2 regions of the Paenibacillus sp. J31P13 genome follow, and region 2 is predicted to be linked to the other one. Evidence: riboswitches for the same ligand, from Rfam matches in the RefSeq annotation. Region 2 holds a riboswitch; the other holds the start of a gene.

Region 1 (9,039 bases), on a different contig from region 2:
GGATTGGGCATCCAAGGCAGCTGTAAAAGTAAATGGTGAAGTTTATGAGGTTACAGGTAAAATAGTTGACGGTTATGTAAGAATTAATCGGGAGTGGAATTCAGGTGACATGGCCCAAATTCAACTTGAAATGCCGATCTTGAGAGTAAGAAGCCATCCCCTTGTGAAACAAAATGCGGGTAAAGTTGCTTTGCAGCATGGACCGCTTGTTTATTGCATAGAGGAAGCTGATAACGGAGATCAGCTTCAGCAAATGCTTTTACCACAGGATGCTAAGCTAGAAGTATCCCATGTTAACAATCTTGTTGGAGGTATTAGGGTTATTACAGGGGAAGCGAAAAAACTGCATTTTGAAGAATGGGGTAATCAGCTTTACCGGTCGAATGGAAAACCAGCGCTGGAGCAGACCAGCTTAACCTTTATTCCTTATTATGCATGGGCGAATCGTGGAAAAGGCGAAATGAGCGTTTGGGTCAAGGAGCTATTGTAGTTGTAATTATTAATAGATAATTAAAAAAGGAAGATGCTGGATCTTTAATTTCCAGTCATCTTCCTTTTTTATTGACCTAATTCCAGTTTGTCTGTTATAGTATATGTATAACAGATATAGCGGAAAAGGTGGTGACCATGATCTTTATTAAAATCAATTTGGAATCGGATGTTCCGCTTTATACGCAATTGACGAATCAAATCATTGAAGGAATTGCGAGCGGATCACTTGCACGTGGAGAACCGTTGCCTTCCGTACGCTCACTCTCCTCGGATCTAGGTATTAATATGCATACCGTTAATAAAGCCTATACAGCTTTAAAGCAGGAGGGATACGTTGAGATTCATCGTCAGAAAGGTGTTGTTGTTCAGCGAGAACTTCCTGAAGCAGACGAAGCATTCTATCAGCAGTTGGAGGAAAAGATGAGACCGATCATCAGCGAGTCGATATGCCACAATGTAAGCGAGGAAGCGCTGCTGGATTTATGCCGCTCTATTTTCAAAAAAATACGTTCAGCTGGCGATGTGAGTTAGTTTTACACAACTTTCCAAAATAATCTGCTAATGAAAGGTTGGTCATATTAGATGGAACAATGGACTGTTTGGCTACTGCTCGTGACAATTTTTATTCCTATAAGCTTTGTATTTATTGCAACTCCATTTCTTACTAGACGAACGGAAAGCTTCGGTATTTCTGTTATAGAGGAAGTTTACTGGCATCAGGATGTTCGGCAGATGAGAAAAAAATATGCATTTCTTCTGACGGTTCTTCATGCGATTCTTTTTATTATCACTGCGGTAAGTCTGATCAAGCTTTCAGATGAGGGGCAAATTTCAATAGCGATTGGCGGTTATACGTGCGCAGTGATCGTGATATCCTTTGCTACGTATCTCTTCTTCCATTACAGGATGAAGAGAATGAAACGTGAACGGCAATGGGGAAGTCCCGTCATGCAGACTGTAGTTGTTGACACTTCATTTCGGCGAAGCAAGCTAACCGTATCTTCATACTGGTTTATTCCGCATATTTTGCTAGCCTTAGCGACACTGATCCTTGTTATTTCGTTTTATGATCAATTTCCGAATGAATTGATTCTTAAGTATGATTTTTCAGGAAACGCTACTCATGTAGTGGATAAATCTCTTTCAGCTTTACTATGGCCTATTGCTACTCAATTCATATTAATTGCTGTGTTCCTCTTTATTAACTACAGTATTGTCATCAGTAAGCAGCAGATTGATGTTGCAGATCCAGAAGCCTCACGTCAACGCAATATTATTTTCCGTCATAGCTGGTCCGTTTTTATTGTTGTTACTGGATTTTTCACGACACTCCTATTTTCATTTATTCCTCTAGCTCAGTTAATGAAGCTTAATCCGATTAGTATTCTAGTTGTATCCATGGTAGTTCCAGGTATGATTACGATTGGATCCATTTGGTTATCCATCCGTTTAGGTCAAGGAGGGAGTCGTATTCGTATTGAAGGAAGTGCAAGCGCGGTCGGAAGCGGGGTCTCCGATGATGATCGTTATTGGAAGCTTGGCGGCATTTACTACAATCCTGCTGACCCGGCTCTGTTCTTGGAGAAACGCTTTGGCATCGGCTGGACCATTAATTTTGGTCATAAGTTATCGTGGGTAATTATGGCTGCTCTCGTCGTTATCATCATCATTTCGATTCTGATGGGAGATTAAATAAAGCAACAGAACTAATCTGAACAATACTCTAATAGGTATCTCCTAATAAGTTTGGACACATATGTTTGAAAAATATACTGTTTACGTTCGTTAATGTGTGTTACAATTAAAAACGAACCAAAACAAACTTATTAGGAGGTTTTACCCCAATGGAAGTTCGTCACACAACAAACCCAACTGATGTAAAGCAATATACGACAGAGCGTCTTCGCAGCGAGTTTTTGATTGAGAGCTTGTTCCAGCCGGATCAAATTAAAATGACATATACGCACTATGACCGTATGATCGTAGGCGGTGCTAGTCCTATTAATGAAGCGCTTGAGCTTGCGGATCCGGAAACGTTGAAAACGGAATATTTTCTAGAGCGCCGCGAAATCGGTTTTCTTAACATTGGCGGACCTGCATCGATTTCCGTTGACGGTGAAACCTATGAATTGAATAAGTTAGATGTTCTATATGTAGGTAAAGGAAAACGTCAAGTACTGCTATCCAGCCTAGATAAATCAAACCCTGCTAAACTCTATTTCTGTTCCGCGCTTGCGCATGCAGAAATCGCTACTCGTAAAATGACAATGGAAGAAGCGAATCCAACTCATCTTGGCTCTCAAGAAACATCCAATGAGCGGATTCTTTATAAATATATTCATAATGACGGTATTCAAAGCTGTCAGCTCATGCTTGGCGTAACAAGTCTGAAAACAGGAAGTGTATGGAATACAATGCCGTCACATGTGCATGATCGCCGTATGGAAGCTTATCTGTATTTTGACATGAACGACGATGCGCGCGTATTCCATATGATGGGTGAGCCTTCCGAGACAAGACATCTTGTTGTAGCGAATGAACAAGCCATTATTTCACCGCCTTGGTCGATCCATTCTGGAGTGGGCACAAGCAACTATACGTTCTGCTGGTCAATGGCAGGCGAGAACTATACATTTACAGACATGGACGCAGTGCCTGCTAGCGAGCTAAAATAGAAGCAATCCCTACTGGAGGTGCTCCATGCTTGCTGCTGAAAGGCATCGAAAAATTATTGAGAAATTAGAACAGCTTGGCGCGGTTAAGGTTTCCGAGCTAAGTGAACAATTCGGAGTGACAGAAAAAACGATCCGTGAGGATTTAGAAAAGCTTGAAGAGAAAGGGCTTCTTAAACGTACGCATGGCGGGGCGGTTTCTGAAGTGAACGGTGAGGATAGCTTGTTTCCTCTACAGTTCCCCAATAGTAAACATGGGCAAGAAAAGTCAGCTATTGCTGCGCTTGCTCTTACCTGCATTGAGCCAAATGATATTATTGCACTTGATGCTGGGAGCACAACGCTAGAAATGGCGAAGCGCCTTCCAAATATACCGATAACGGTCCTAACGAATGATTTGCTAATTATTCGAGAGCTAACTGCGAAAGATCAAGTCAGACTTGTCGTGCCTGGAGGGTATCGCCATAATAATTTGCTTATCGGCGCCGAATCACAGGAGTGGATCAAACGTCTGAATGTTCACAAGTTGTTTCTATCTACGACGGGTATCCATTTGGAGTACGGTCTTACTATATTTACGGAAGAATTGACGAAGGTCAAACGGCTCTATATGGAAAATGCGAAAACGATTTATTGTCTTGCGGATCATAATAAATTCGACAAAGGCGCATTGATTACATTTGCGGGCTTGAATGAGATCCAATACATCATCACGGATGATGGCATTGAACCTGAGGTAGCAGCAAAGTATGAGGCAAACGGTCCTGTAATACTGAAAGCTGAGCTTCCGAATGGCTCAAATCGCAATAAAGGAAAGGTGTGAAAACATGAGTTTGTTCGATTTGACAGGGAAAATAGCTATCGTTACAGGCGCTGGGCGAGGTCTTGGAGCAGCTATTGCAATAGGGCTGGCACAAGCAGGCGCTGATGTAGCACTTGTTACAAATAGTACGCCTGCTGATAAAACGGCGGATCAGGTTCGTGCGTTTGGACGGAGAGCCATAACCATTCAGGCGGATATTTCCGATCGTACGAAGCTTTCATCCATCATTGACCGTACAGTTAATGAACTGGGACGAATTGATATCTTAGTAAATAATGCCGGAATTATTCGTCGCACACCTGCTGCTGAACATAGTTACGAGGATTGGCAGGATGTACTTGATGTCAATTTGAATTCTGTGTTCGTACTTTGTCAGCTTGCAGGCAAGCACATGATTCAGCAGGGCTCAGGAAAAATCATTAATGTGGCGTCCATGCTTACCTTCCAAGGCGGCATTAACGTACCTGGTTACACTTCAAGCAAGCATGCGGTTGCTGGACTAACAAAGGCGCTTGCGAGTGAGTGGGCGAGCAAAGGTCTGCAAGTGAACGCGATAGCGCCTGGCTATATGAGCACGGATAATACGGAAGCGCTTCGTGAGGATCCGGTTCGCAGCGCACAGATATTGCAGCGGATTCCAGCCGGACGCTGGGGAACGTCTGAGGACTTAATTGGTCCGGCAGTATTTTTGGCCTCTGCGGCTTCTGATTATATGAATGGTCATATTATGGCTGTTGACGGCGGCTGGCTAGTTAAGTAATGGGCATATTCAATTTTATTTAATAGGATAGGACTGTCTTGTTGCAGCTTTGGCTGCAGGAGGATAGTCCTTTCTTGTGTTCATAATCTGGAGATCAAATTAAAAAAGCCCTCCGGCATACTGAGGTTCAGGGGAACCAAAGAAACCGGAGCGGCTTTTTTGCTCGCGAAAATGTCTTAGAATAAAGAAATATAATTCACCGAGCGTTGTCGCAATACGAATTCTTCTGCATCGCGTTCAATAGGTATTTGTTCTTCTGGTCTTGTCGTTACTTGAGTGACGGCAGTAACAAACAATTCGAAAATACGTCCGTCTTGATCGGACTTGTCATACTGGAAATTTTGAAGCGGCGGAAGGGATACGTTACCAATAAATGAGATAAGGAGATCGCTGTAGCGATCTAAGTCAATGCTTTCCTCGGTATCTGCTACAAAAAGCTCGCTCCAACCATAGCCTTGATTGCTTGTTAATCGAAGACATACGCGAAAGCCTGCGGCATCAACTGCGATAGCGGGGATTACGAATAATTCAATTCTTGAGACGGATAAGGAAGGGGACTGATCGATGAAAAACGGTACATGGTTTTCAGATTGACAAAACATAAATAAACCTCTCCTTACTTCGCTTACGAGGTTAGCTGTCGGATTCGGGTTAGAGAGTATGCCCTACCAGGGTTACAAATTCCTGGATTCACCCCTTGCGAGCCGTGAATATCACGATCGCGTTGGATCCCCCGCTTTTTCATTTGAAAAATTCAGCGTGAATGTGGTTTGCCTTTAATTTTAAACGTATACGGTTTATTTGTAAACCCTACGATTAAATAAATGCATATAAATGTAAAAAGAAAAAAGCCCTAAACTGAGGAAGCTAGGGCTTTTTTACATCATTGAATAGCTGCTCAGTGGCTGGTCCAGGGGCGATCCAATCTTGCGACCATACTTGTATTTCCCGAATAATCGGCTCAAGTGCACGTCCTTTCGCCGTTAAAGAGTATTCTATACGTACAGGTATTTCGGGATAGACGTGTCGATCGACAATACCTTCACTCTCCAGATCTTTAAAACGTTCAGACAGCAGTCTGCCACTGATAGGCAATGCAGATTGAACAGCACAGAAGCGCTGAGGTCCAGACAATAATTGAAATATGATTAGGCCGGTCCAGCGTTTGCTAATGATATCCATTCCTTTTTGGAAACGGGGACAAAGGGCTGGTTGATCCATGCTTATCACCTCTCTTGATTTGAAATTAAGTATAACTCCAATAACTAATACATACAAGCAAACATGGATAATGTTAATTACTTGACTAACATTAGTTATGAAATTATAATTAGTTACAAATAGTAAGTGAAATAAGAGGAGCGATACTTATGAAACCTTTATTTCTAGCACATGGATCACCAATGCTCGCAGTCGAGCAAAATGAATATAGTCAGTTTCTTCAAAGAACAGGAGCAAGCTTAAAGCCCGAAGCGATTGTTATTTTTACTGCGCATTGGGAAACCGAGGCTGTTACGATCTCATCGAAGGATGATGAGTATGAAACCATATATGATTTTTACGGCTTTCCAGATGAGCTGTACCAAGTGAAATATCCAGCTAAAGGATCAACGAAGCTAGCAGCTGTTGTTGGTCAATTGCTTACAGCGAAAGGCATTGCGATCGCATATAATGAGGATCGGGGACTTGACCATGGCTCATGGACGCTCTTGAAGCATATGTTTCCAAAGGCTGACGTGCCTGTCGTTCAAATATCGGTCAATCCTTTCCGTTCCCCAGAGGATCAGTATGCGATCGGAGAGGCGCTTCAAAGCTTGACCGCTCAAAATATTCTGATTATCGGCAGCGGCGTAACCGTTCATAATTTGCGTGAAGTGAAGTGGGGTCAGAAAGAGCCTGAGAGCTGGGCTGTTGCGTTCGATGAGTGGCTCATTGATAAAATGAACAGCAAGGATATTCATTCCTTGTTACAATATGAAGGGCTGGCACCTCATGCCCGAAGAGCTGTACCGCGTACGGAGCACTTTGTTCCCCTATTTATTGCAATGGGCAGCGGGAACAGCGATTCTGCGCCAAAGGTCATTTATCGCAGTTATGAGTTTGGCACTTTGAGTTACTTGTCATTCGAATTTTGATATCCTATATATAAGAAGGTGAAGCAGCATGATGAAGCCCAATATTGCGGCCATTATTAAAGATAAGCTTAAATATACACAAAACGGCAATAAAGATATTTATGTGATTGGCCCTGTTAAGCTGCCGGTTGAGCTGGATGGAGAAACGAAAATATTCCATTGGTACAGCTGGCTTCAGAAGGAATCAGGCGAGAAGCAATCCGCAGAGCAGCTAGTTGAGGAGCTGAATGAGTTCCACTATGCTGATCTTCAACAATCCAGTGTTCTCGTGTATGGTGATTTCGAAAATAACGAGGATGCGCTTATTCGGATGCACAGCATCTGCCATACGGGCGATATATTTGGAAGCGCAAGATGTGATTGCGGCTTTCAATTGAAGCAATCCATGCGTTTAATTAGCGAGCATGGCACTGGCGCTCTATTTTATTTGGCAAATCATGAGGGTCGCGGAATTGGCTTGTTCAGCAAAGCAATTGCTTATTTGCTGCAAGAGGATGGTCTTGATACGGTTGATGCGAATACAGAGCTTGGTTTTGCGGATGATTCACGTGATTACGGCGATGCAATTGCGGTGTTGAAGCTGCTGCGTGCTTTGCCGGTGTCGATCATTACAAATAATCCACGTAAGGTAGATGCGCTTCGCAAATCTGGCTTAAGTGTTGCAGGCAGAGTGCCGCTTTGGGGAAATACCTCTGTTTATAATGAGAAATATATTGGTACGAAGAGAAATCGCTCGGGTCATTTTAAACAAGAATCCGATATGCAGGTAAGTATAAAATAAGGTAAGTAAAGCAAAAATAGAGATGATGGACGGCATAAGCTTAACCGAGCAGGGCGATTGCGGATTAATCGAATATAGCAAGCCTAAAAAGCTTGTAAACGCGCACCAATATTGGAAAAAATAAATATAGATGACATTAGAAAGTGTAATGTTGTTTCTGGTCTATGGCTATGATGGATTAACCCGTCATAGCTGCTTTTGCTTATGAAACCATGAAAAAAAAGCTGGATGGATATCGCTCACAAATGTGACAAAAAGGCTTGTGAAATAGCCAATATACGACAAAATTATTTTGCGTTCCTCCTCCTTTTCAAGTATGATGAGAAAAACTGAACTCATGTTCAAATTAAAGGAGTAACAACGCATGCATTCAAAAACAAGTCATTGTAAAATTGTTGATTGCACGATTCGCGATGGCGGACTCGTGAATAACTGGGATTTTAGTGTCGAGTTCGTTCAGCATTTGTACCAAAGCTTGAACGAAGCCGGCGTCGATTATATGGAAATCGGCTACAAAAACTCGCCAAAGCTTCTTAAAGGCGCCGAAAATGCAGGCCCTTGGCGTTTTCTGGACGACGATTTCTTGAAAAAAGTAATCCCGAACAAAGGCAACACAAAGCTTTCTGCACTGGTTGATATCGGCCGTGTTGATGAGAACGACATCTTGCCTCGCAGCGAGAGCATGCTCGACCTCATTCGCGTAGCTTGTTATATTCAAGATGTAGACAAGGCGTTGGAGCTTGTTAAAGTATTCCATGATCGCGGATACGAAACAACGCTTAACATTATGGCGCTTTCGAACGTAATGGAAAACCAGCTGATTCAAGCCTTTGAGTTGATCAATGACAGCGTGGTTGATGTTGTTTATGTTGTTGACTCATACGGAAGCCTGAAACCAAGAGACATGAGCTACCTTGTTGACAAGTTCCGTCAGTACCTTCCTAACAAACGTCTTGGTGTTCATGCGCATAACAATCTGCAGCTTGCTTTCGCCAACACCCTGCTTGCAGCAGAACATGGCGTTGAGCTTCTAGATGCATCCGTATACGGAATGGGCCGCGCTGCTGGTAACTGCAATACGGAGCTGCTAGTGTCTGAGCTTGAAAACACGAAATACAATGTTCGTCCTGTTCTTGATATGATCGAGAAGTTCATGGTACCTCTTCGTGAGAAGGAAGAATGGGGTTACATTATTCCTTACATGATTACAGGTATTTTGGATGAGCATCCTCGTTCTGCAATGGCGCTTCGTGATTCCGAAGACAAGGACAAAGCCGTAGAGTTCTACGATCGCCTTACAACACCTGAGGTTTCTGCACGCAAATAATAAGCGGAAATGACTTGTACCTCCCTTGGGCGGTGTGGTTTTTTTCTGT
Region 2 (9,039 bases):
GCGCTGATTCGGGAGTATCTTGACGGGTAATGATGAATTTAACCGTTTTTTTAGCAACAGTTGTTTCAGCCATCTTTATTCTCCTTTCTTCTTATCGCTTGAGTAATCGCGTTTACGAGGTTTAATCAAGCTAACATCGATATCCTCATACGAGATTTCTGGTCCCTCTTTCGTCCATTTCGCAATTGTTGTCTTCATGAAATGGTCGTCATCACGTTCTGGGAAATCAGGCTTGTAGTGAGCACCGCGGCTCTCATCACGTAGAAGCGCGCCTTTTGTCATAGCTTCTGATAGCTCAAGCATGTTCCATAGTTGACGAGTGAAAGCAACGCCCGCATTGTTCCAAGCTGAAGTATCATTGATGTTGATGTTTGCATAACGCTGTTTCAGCTCTTTGATCTTAACGATCGTAGCTTCCAGCTTATCGTTAAAACGTACAACGGTCATGTTGTTAGTCATGATTTCGCCAAGTTCTTTGTGAATAACATAGGCGTTTTCATTGCCGTTCATTTTGAGAATGCTGTTGAACTTATCGGTTTGACGTTTGTTCTCGCGATCAAACACGGAGGAAGCAATATCCTCAGCCGATTTTTTCAAACCTTTAATATATTCGACAGCTTTCGGTCCAGCTACCATACCGCCGTAAATAGCGGATAGCAAGGAGTTAGCGCCAAGACGGTTACCGCCATGGTATTGATACTCACACTCGCCAGCTGCGAATAGACCTGGAATGTTCGTCATTTGATTGTAATCAACCCACATGCCGCCCATTGAATAGTGAACCGCTGGGAAGATCTTCATCGGAATTTTCCGAGGATCGTCACCCATGAATTTCTCATAGATCTCGATAATACCGCCAAGCTTAACGTCAAGCTCCTTCGGATCCTTATGAGACAAATCAAGGTAAACCATGTTTTCTTGGTTGATGCCTAGCTTCTGATCGACACAGACGCTAAAGATTTCACGTGTTGCAATATCACGCGGTACCAAGTTTCCGTAAGCTGGATATTTCTCTTCCAAGAAGTACCAAGGCTTGCCGTCTTTGTAAGTCCAAATCCGTCCGCCTTCACCACGCGCTGATTCGGACATCAAGCGAAGCTTGTCATCCCCTGGAATCGCAGTCGGGTGAATTTGAATGAACTCGCCATTCGCGTAATTAACACCTTGTTGGTAAACTGCACTTGCAGCTGTACCTGTGTTAATAACGGAGTTCGTTGTTTTTCCGAAAATAATGCCGGGACCGCCTGATGCCATAATAACCGCATCTGCACGAACCGTATGAATTTCCATCGAACGCAAATCTTGTGCAGAGACGCCGCGGCATACACCGTCGTCATCAACAACTGCGCCAAGGAATTCCCAGTGTTCGAATTTATTTACCAAGCCTGCTGCTTCCCAACGACGAACTTGCTCGTCCAATGCATAAAGCAGTTGTTGACCTGTTGTTGCTCCTGCGAATGCAGTACGTGAATGCTTTGTACCGCCGAAACGACGGAAGTCCAGCAAGCCCTCTGATGTACGGCTGAACATAACGCCCATACGGTCCATCAAGTGGATAATACCAGGTGCTGCATCACACATTGCTTTAACCGGTGGCTGATTCGCTAGGAAGTCACCGCCGTATACTGTATCATCGAAATGCTCCCATGTAGAATCGCCTTCGCCTTTTGTATTAACGGCGCCGTTAATACCACCTTGCGCGCATACGGAATGGGAACGTTTGACCGGCACAATGGAGAACAGATCGACGTGCACGCCTGCTTCTGCCGCTTTAATAGTAGCCATCAAGCCGGCAAGTCCGCCGCCTATGATAATAATTTTATTTTTAGCCATAACGCTTCGCTCCTTGTCTACAAACTATCCGATATTCGTCCATGCCAACGCGGCACTAGCAGCTTCTTTAAATTCATCGCCTGTGAAAGCAACCAGCGAAAGAATGAAGAGTGCAGTAACGATAACAAAAATACCCATACAAATGTACGAAGAAACTTTTTGAGCTCTAGGATTAATCGTAATACCCCAGCTAATCAAGAATGCCCATAGACCATTACTGAAGTGGAAAATAGCAGCAACTACACCGATTACATAAAGCGTAAACGTTACAGGGTTCGTTGCAATGTCATGCATCAATGAGCCAAGCTCCTCATGCGTAACTTTTCCTAAGTAAACTTGAAAACGTGTTTCGTATACATGCCAGAATACGAATACAAAAGTAATAACTCCTGTTACGCGCTGTGCAGTAAATGCCCAGTTCCGGCCGTATTTAAAGCGTCCCGTGTTTGTGTTCGATTGGTAAGCGACATACAAGCCGTAAATACCATGGAACAAAAGCGGGAGATAAATGCCGAAAATCTCGAGCAACGGCAGCAATGGCATGCTATTGACAAAATTAACACCTTTCGCAAAGCCTTCAGGTCCGCGTTCAAACGCCTGGTAGTTGGTCAAACCATGCACGACGATAAACATGCCGAGCGGAATGATCCCGAGAAGCGAGTGAAGCTTGCGCGAGAAATACGAATTTCCTTTCATGTCATTCCTTCTCCTTTCAATACTGTCAGTTCTGTCTTTCTTTTCTTCATAAAAATATAAGCGTATATAGACTGAATCTATATATTACTTATATTTCTGCGCGAAACGTGTACTCCCCCCGCAAAAAAGAAGCCAGCTAGTCTTTCACGCCAGACAAATCATTCTACATTGTAACCTCACCGTGTATCCCAGTCAACAAACTTCGACACATATTAGTCACACTTCCCATCCTACTCCTTTTCATCTTATAATGGAATTGCTTATTTTTTATAATTTCTTATAACAAAACGACATAAGGGGGTCTTTTCATGAATGAAGAGATGCATGTGTTTACGGTCATCGTGGAACAGTCCAGTATGAATAAGGCTTCTGGCCTTCTCAATTTGTCTCAGCCTGCGCTCTCACGCAAAATTGCTAAGCTCGAACAAGAGATAGGAGCTCCACTGTTTCGCCGCATCGGCAAGCGTCTTGAGCTTACCCGCATCGGTCAATTAACATACGAATATGCGCTTGAGCTAAGACAGCTGCACCGCAAATATTTGCATACATTATCTGAATTTACAGCAACTGGTCATACGACTCTGACGATTGGCGCCAGCTTGACTACACTGCAAACGACGCTTCCCGATCTCATTCAAAACCTTACCTCTAACCATCCAGAAATCGATATTACTGCCGTTACAGGTAAAACTCATGAGATAGTATCACTTGTACGCGATCACAAAGCGGATATCGGCATTGTCGCTTCCAGTATTGAGGATTCTACACTGCGCTGCATTCCTTTATTTGAGGATCATTTATCGCTAGTGCTTCCAAGAAATCAAATCATTGCTGATAAAGACAAGCTAGGCATACAAGATTTAACCGGGATGCCGATGATCTTATTCTCCAAAGGAACTTGGTTCAGACTTCTGACGGATGAGGTATTCGATAAATACCATCTTCAGCCTGATGTCCGCATGGAGATTGACTCCTTTGAAGCGATATTGCGTTTGCTGCATACATGCAGAGCTGCTACTTTGCTGCCTCATTCCTATATGCGTCATCAACAGCTTGAGGATAATGAGCTAGTGGTCGTCCCTATTCGTGAGCTGGAGGATACAAAAAGAACGACATCGCTTATTCATGCAGATTCAACAGCGTTAAGCCCATCCGTTCGTTTATGGATCAATGAGCTTGCTGCAAGCTTCGTTACACAAAAGGACAAGCGCTATTAAAAGCACTTGTCCTACATTCTTACCATTATTAGATCTCTAAATCCACATCTCTTTATCTCTACCTATAAATAGCTGTCTCAAAGCTTTCAATTTGCTCATTTGTACCAATAATAACCATAATATCGCGAATATCAAGTAAATCCGTTGCGGTAGGCGCGATAATCATCCCTTCCGGCTTATTAATTGCGACGATGCTGCAGCCGAATTTTGCCCGCAGGTTAAGATCGCTCAGTGATTTGCCATTTAAGTTTGACGGAACAGCAAGCTCAGCGATCGTATAATCTTTTGACAGCTCAATATAATCAAGCAAATTAGGCGAAACAAGCTGATGAGCAACCCGAATGCCCATATCACGCTCCGGATACACAACACGATCAACGTCGAGCTTCTCAAGTACGCGTCCATGCAATTCACTCATTGCTTTGGCTACGACCTTCTTAACACCGAGATCCTTGAGCAAAATCGCAGTCAAAATACTAGCTTGTATATCGTCACCGATTGCAACAACGCCGCAATCAAAGTTGCGCACCCCTAAAGAACGCAATGTTTCTTCATCCGTACACTCAGCAGATACGGCATGCGTCAACACATTGCTCATATCTTGAACCGCTTCCTCATCCTTATCTATACCGAGCACCTCATGTCCAAGCTGAACCAACTCGCGTCCTAAGCTCGATCCAAATCTCCCAAGACCTATTATAACGAATTGACTTTTCTTAATTGCCACTAGCCTATTCTCCTATCCAATCGTAATTTTGCCTTCAGGATGCCGATACAATTCTTTGTCTGTACGTGGACCGAGCGCATATGCGAGCGTTAATGGTCCAAGCCGTCCGGCAAACATCGTAAGTGCAATGATTATCTTACTCACCTCGGAAAGCTCTGGCGTCAAGCCGAGAGTTAACCCTACTGTCGCAAAGGCTGAGGTAGCTTCAAATAAAATATACAAAAACTTTTGACCTTCAATCATGGATAAGAGCATCGTCACCACGATAACAAGTGCAAGTGAAAGCAACGTAATGGTAAGCGCCTTAAAAATCCGATCTTTTCCTAGTCTGTAACGGAACAAGACAATATCTTCACGGCCGCGAATCATCGCGATAACCGCCCCCATCAGCACAGCAAAGGTTGTTGTCTTGATTCCACCCCCAGTAGAACCGGGAGAAGCGCCTATAAACATTAATATAATGATAAAAAATTGAGTGGCTTGACGAAGTGCCGCTAAATCAAGTGAATTGTATCCTGCCGTCCTTGGCATAACGGATTGGAAAAAGGCTGATAGGATTTTACCGCCCCAATCGAGTGAGCCTAGCGTCAAACTATTGGAAAACTCGAATATAAAAATAACGATAGTACCTGCAGCAATTAGGGTACCCGACATCGTTAGTACAACCTTACTGTGTAAGGAAAGCTTGTGATTTTTGCGCCACTCCATCAGATCGGACATAACGACAAATCCGAGTCCTCCAAAAATAACGAGCAGCATGGCAGTGATGTTCACAATGGGATCAGATACATATGCGGTAAGACTCTGATAATGACCAAATATATCAAAGCCGGCGTTGTTAAAAGCAGATATCGAATGAAATGCACCATAATAAATGGCTTTCCCAAGAGGCATATCCGCTGCAAACCGAGATGCAAATAACGCAGCGCCGACGATTTCGATGGATAACGAATAAATAATGACTCGTTGTATTAATCGAACGATTCCTTCCATGCTGGATTGATTCATCGCTTCCTGCAGCAATAACCGCTCTCTAAGTGAAATCTTTTTACGAAGAACAAGAGCAACTAAGGTGGCCATCGTCATGAATCCTAACCCGCCGAGTTGAAATAGAACCATCAATATAACCTGACCAGCCGTGGAGAAATACGTTCCCGTATCCACAACTACGAGCCCTGTCACGCATGTAGCCGATGTGGCCGTGAACAGCGCATCAATAAATGGCAGCCTGGTGCCATTCGCTGAAGCGAAGGGCATGGATAATAAACAGGCTCCCAGTAAAATAATAAGTGCGAATCCACTAACAAGGATTCGTGGAGGTGACCACGTCAGCACCTTCAAGTTCATCTTCATAATCAGCCTTCTTTTTCCTATGTCATTTGAGTAATGCAGCTATTAGCAGGCACAAAAAAAAGCACTGGAAACTCAAGTGCTTGTGCGATGAGTCCTGATCCATTTCGCCTACGAGGTTAGCTGTCGGATTCGGGCCTGGTCAGGCTGCCCTATTCAGCGGTTAGTGTAACTTCCCGCCAAAATTCACCCCATGCCGCCGCATTGGATAGTTCGACTACCCATCACATTCATTTTTTTGCGTCAGCTTTATGGTTTCCCCGTTTTCCTTCGGAAATTCGGCTTTGCTATTCTATTAGTATGACGTTAACGATTATAATCCCTAATGTAGTTTAGTACAAAGCTTGCATTACCTATAAACAGGCGATATTAGACCAAATCAGGGCAATTCGCTACCGCAGCATGCAATAAGCTTGACGGATATCGTTATTTCTCATTTTTAAGAAAAGAAACTTACTATTCCATTGGATAAATCAGGGATTAATATGATAAGGTAAGCAAATAGGAATTCTATAATATAGACAATAGAGGTGAACCGATGATTGATTCAATTAGACCGAAGGAATGGAAAAGATTCATTTGGGCAGCGATCGCTTGCTTCTTTATTTATTCAGCTGTAGATATAATCCCCATGATTAATTCCATTTCATCTGGCGAATACAACACGAAAGTTCTTGAGAAATCAGCTGCTGAGCTGCAAGCCACTGAATTTGTCCAGAAGGAAACCGGACTTCGTGTAAAATCAGCTAAAGCTGTACACCAATCAGACAAGGTGATGAACGGTTATCTCTCTAAAGAAAAGCTAGCCCAAACCTACAGTGATCGATATGATGCCAGTTTCCCTACGGATACTTTCCAAGTGGATCTCAAATTTGAGTCGAGCGGAAGCGGTTATGTTTATGTACATATGCAAAGCGGTCAAATCGTGGCCTGGAATCTGCTTGTTGGCGGTGAACAGCTGTCAGAGGCTGAAGAAAAGGAGAAAATCAAAGCCTTTCTTACACAGAAGAAATTCAACCCGGCTGATATTAAGAATGCTAAATTATATGAAAATGGTACTTGGGGCGTACAGCCAGCCGGCTTTACAATCGACAAAGCTGCATTGACCGTCGATTTAAAAGCATCAAGCGTGGATGGTCATGCCCTTATTACCACTTACAAACCAGCCTTTGTTGCACCTTCTGATTACATCAAATATGTGAAGAGCCAGGACAAACTGGCAAGCTTTCTTACCAGCTTCGGCTATTTCTTCATGAGCTTCGTTTTGTTTATTTTAGCCATTATTTACGCCGTTCTTTATCGCAAATTTACATCGTTTAAATACGGCATTATTTTGACAATCGTATACTTCATTACTTATATCATTATGAATTTAAACGTCTTGGATGGCATAAGAGCTTCACTCGGGGAAAATAACATGGCCGATCAAACCGTAGCCATCACGGCCGTATTTACGGTACTGCTTACGTTCCCAATGGCAGCGTCCATCTACATCTCTCTAGTAGCCGGTGACGGGCTTTGGAAAGCACAGGGACGTGATCTATGGCCTCGCTTTGGTCAACCGGGTTATGGCAATCATGTATGGCGCGGCATGGGCTTAGGTTATTTGTTTGCTATCATCCTGTTCGCCATTCAGGCTGTTATCTTTATTGGACTGAAACTTTCAATCGGCACTTGGGATACATCCGATGTAACGCAGTCGCCATATAATATCTCCGTATTATGGCTCATGCCGGTACTCGCCTGGGCTGCTGCTATTTCTGAGGAAGCTGTGTTCCGCTTTTTTGGTATTGGTCTATTTCGCAAATGGTTTAAGAACACCTTTGCCGCAGCGATTCTTCCAACGTTGTTCTGGGCGCTCGGTCATGTCATGTATCCGTTCTATCCATCCACGACAAGGCTGATTGAGCTTATGATTATCGGACTCATATTCAGCTATATCTTTATCCGATATGGATTGATTACAGCGATGTTCACACATGCCATATTCGACAGTGTGGCGGTTGGTATCTCGTTATTCACGATTGGCAAAGCACCTAACATTATTTCAGCTATATTCTTCATCGTATTGCCTGTAATAATCGCTTTTGTGCTTAAGCATTTCAGCATCAAAAAAGAAAAGAAGCCGTCCATTAGGACGACTCCTCCCTTAGAGCAGCAATAATTTCTCCTGCTAATTTTTCACCAATAGATAGGGGCCGAAAGTCTTCGACTGAGGCCTCTTTTATTTTTTTGATGGAACCAAAGTGCTTAAGCAGCAGCTTCCTGCGTTTCTCTCCGATACCTGGTATAGAATCAAGCTTCGAATCAACCATCGATTTCCCGCGTTGCTCGCGGTGAAACGTAATGGCAAAACGATGCACCTCATCTTGTATTCTTTGCAGCAAATAAAACTCTTGGCTGTCGCGCGGCAGCGGTACAATCTCAGCGGGGTCACCTGTCATTAGCTGCGCTGTTTTATGCTTGGCATCCTTTACAAGCCCGCACACCGGAATGAACAAGCCCAGCTCATTCTGGAGCACATCAAGGGCAGCCGATATTTGTCCTTTGCCCCCATCGACGACAATCAGATCTGGAGCGACCAGCTCATCCTTTAGTACACGCTCGTAGCGGCGCCTGATAACCTCGCGCATCGTTTCATAATCGTCTGGTCCTTGCACGGTTTTGACCTTATATTTCCGATATTCCTTGCGATCCGGCTTGCCGTCCGTGAAGACAACCATAGCCGATACGGGATTCGTTCCTTGAATATTGGAGTTATCAAAGGCTTCGATTCTGTGCACCTGCTCAAGCCCTAACCAGCCTGCGAGCGATTCTGATGCTCTAACACTTCGCTCCTCGTCCCGTTCAATTAAGCGGAACTTCTCATCCAGCATCACCCTTGCATTCTCGGTGGCCATCGTCACAACCTCGCTCTTGCGGCCCCTCTGCGGCATTAACACCTTTACCTTCAACCAACTGTGCATAGAGGCTATGATGTCGTCAGCATGCGTGGAGACTGCCTCATCCGTTACTGAGGCTCCAACAACCCCATCCTCTGTTTGACCTGCCACTGCTATGCCTTCTGCATCTGGAGGCAGCGGCAATAGTATTTGCCTTGGCAGTGCGGGATTATCGCTATAATATTGCGTGACGAACGTCATGAAATCATCGTATTGCTCTCCATAGTAAGGAAAGGTCGTCCCATGTCTCTCGATGAGCTTACCCGAACGCATA

Evidence for each region. A riboswitch is a leader RNA that binds a small molecule or an ion and turns the genes downstream of it on or off. The one in region 2 is predicted to bind cyclic di-AMP.
Region 1: another riboswitch for cyclic di-AMP. It lies ahead of AC0YOD_RS18110 (hypothetical protein); the one in region 2 lies ahead of AC0YOD_RS20695 (TrkH family potassium uptake protein).

The regions. Positions count from the first base shown of each region.
Region 1 covers NZ_JBWDNR010000005.1:180,899-189,937, forward strand. The annotation lists gene AC0YOD_RS18080 (glycoside hydrolase family 127 protein) at 1-490, shown strand, start outside; gene AC0YOD_RS18085 (GntR family transcriptional regulator) at 631-1,023, shown strand; gene AC0YOD_RS18090 (DUF1648 domain-containing protein) at 1,075-2,184, shown strand; gene kduI (5-dehydro-4-deoxy-D-glucuronate isomerase) at 2,337-3,167, shown strand; gene AC0YOD_RS18100 (DeoR/GlpR family DNA-binding transcription regulator) at 3,193-3,987, shown strand; gene kduD (2-dehydro-3-deoxy-D-gluconate 5-dehydrogenase KduD) at 3,992-4,747, shown strand; gene AC0YOD_RS18110 (hypothetical protein) at 4,924-5,349, opposite strand; cyclic di-AMP (ydaO/yuaA leader) riboswitch at 5,355-5,517, opposite strand; gene AC0YOD_RS18115 (winged helix-turn-helix transcriptional regulator) at 5,615-5,968, opposite strand; gene AC0YOD_RS18120 (DODA-type extradiol aromatic ring-opening family dioxygenase) at 6,118-6,882, shown strand; gene AC0YOD_RS18125 (GTP cyclohydrolase II) at 6,911-7,663, shown strand; gene AC0YOD_RS18130 (aldolase catalytic domain-containing protein) at 8,028-8,990, shown strand.
Region 2 covers NZ_JBWDNR010000006.1:200,222-209,260, reverse strand. The annotation lists gene sdhB (succinate dehydrogenase iron-sulfur subunit) at 1-73, opposite strand, end outside; gene sdhA (succinate dehydrogenase flavoprotein subunit) at 76-1,833, opposite strand; gene AC0YOD_RS20710 (succinate dehydrogenase cytochrome b558 subunit) at 1,858-2,529, opposite strand; gene AC0YOD_RS20705 (LysR family transcriptional regulator) at 2,838-3,746, shown strand; gene AC0YOD_RS20700 (potassium channel family protein) at 3,805-4,467, opposite strand; gene AC0YOD_RS20695 (TrkH family potassium uptake protein) at 4,486-5,826, opposite strand; cyclic di-AMP (ydaO/yuaA leader) riboswitch at 5,917-6,117, opposite strand; gene AC0YOD_RS20690 (CPBP family intramembrane glutamic endopeptidase) at 6,362-7,987, shown strand; gene uvrC (excinuclease ABC subunit UvrC) at 7,956-9,039, opposite strand, start outside.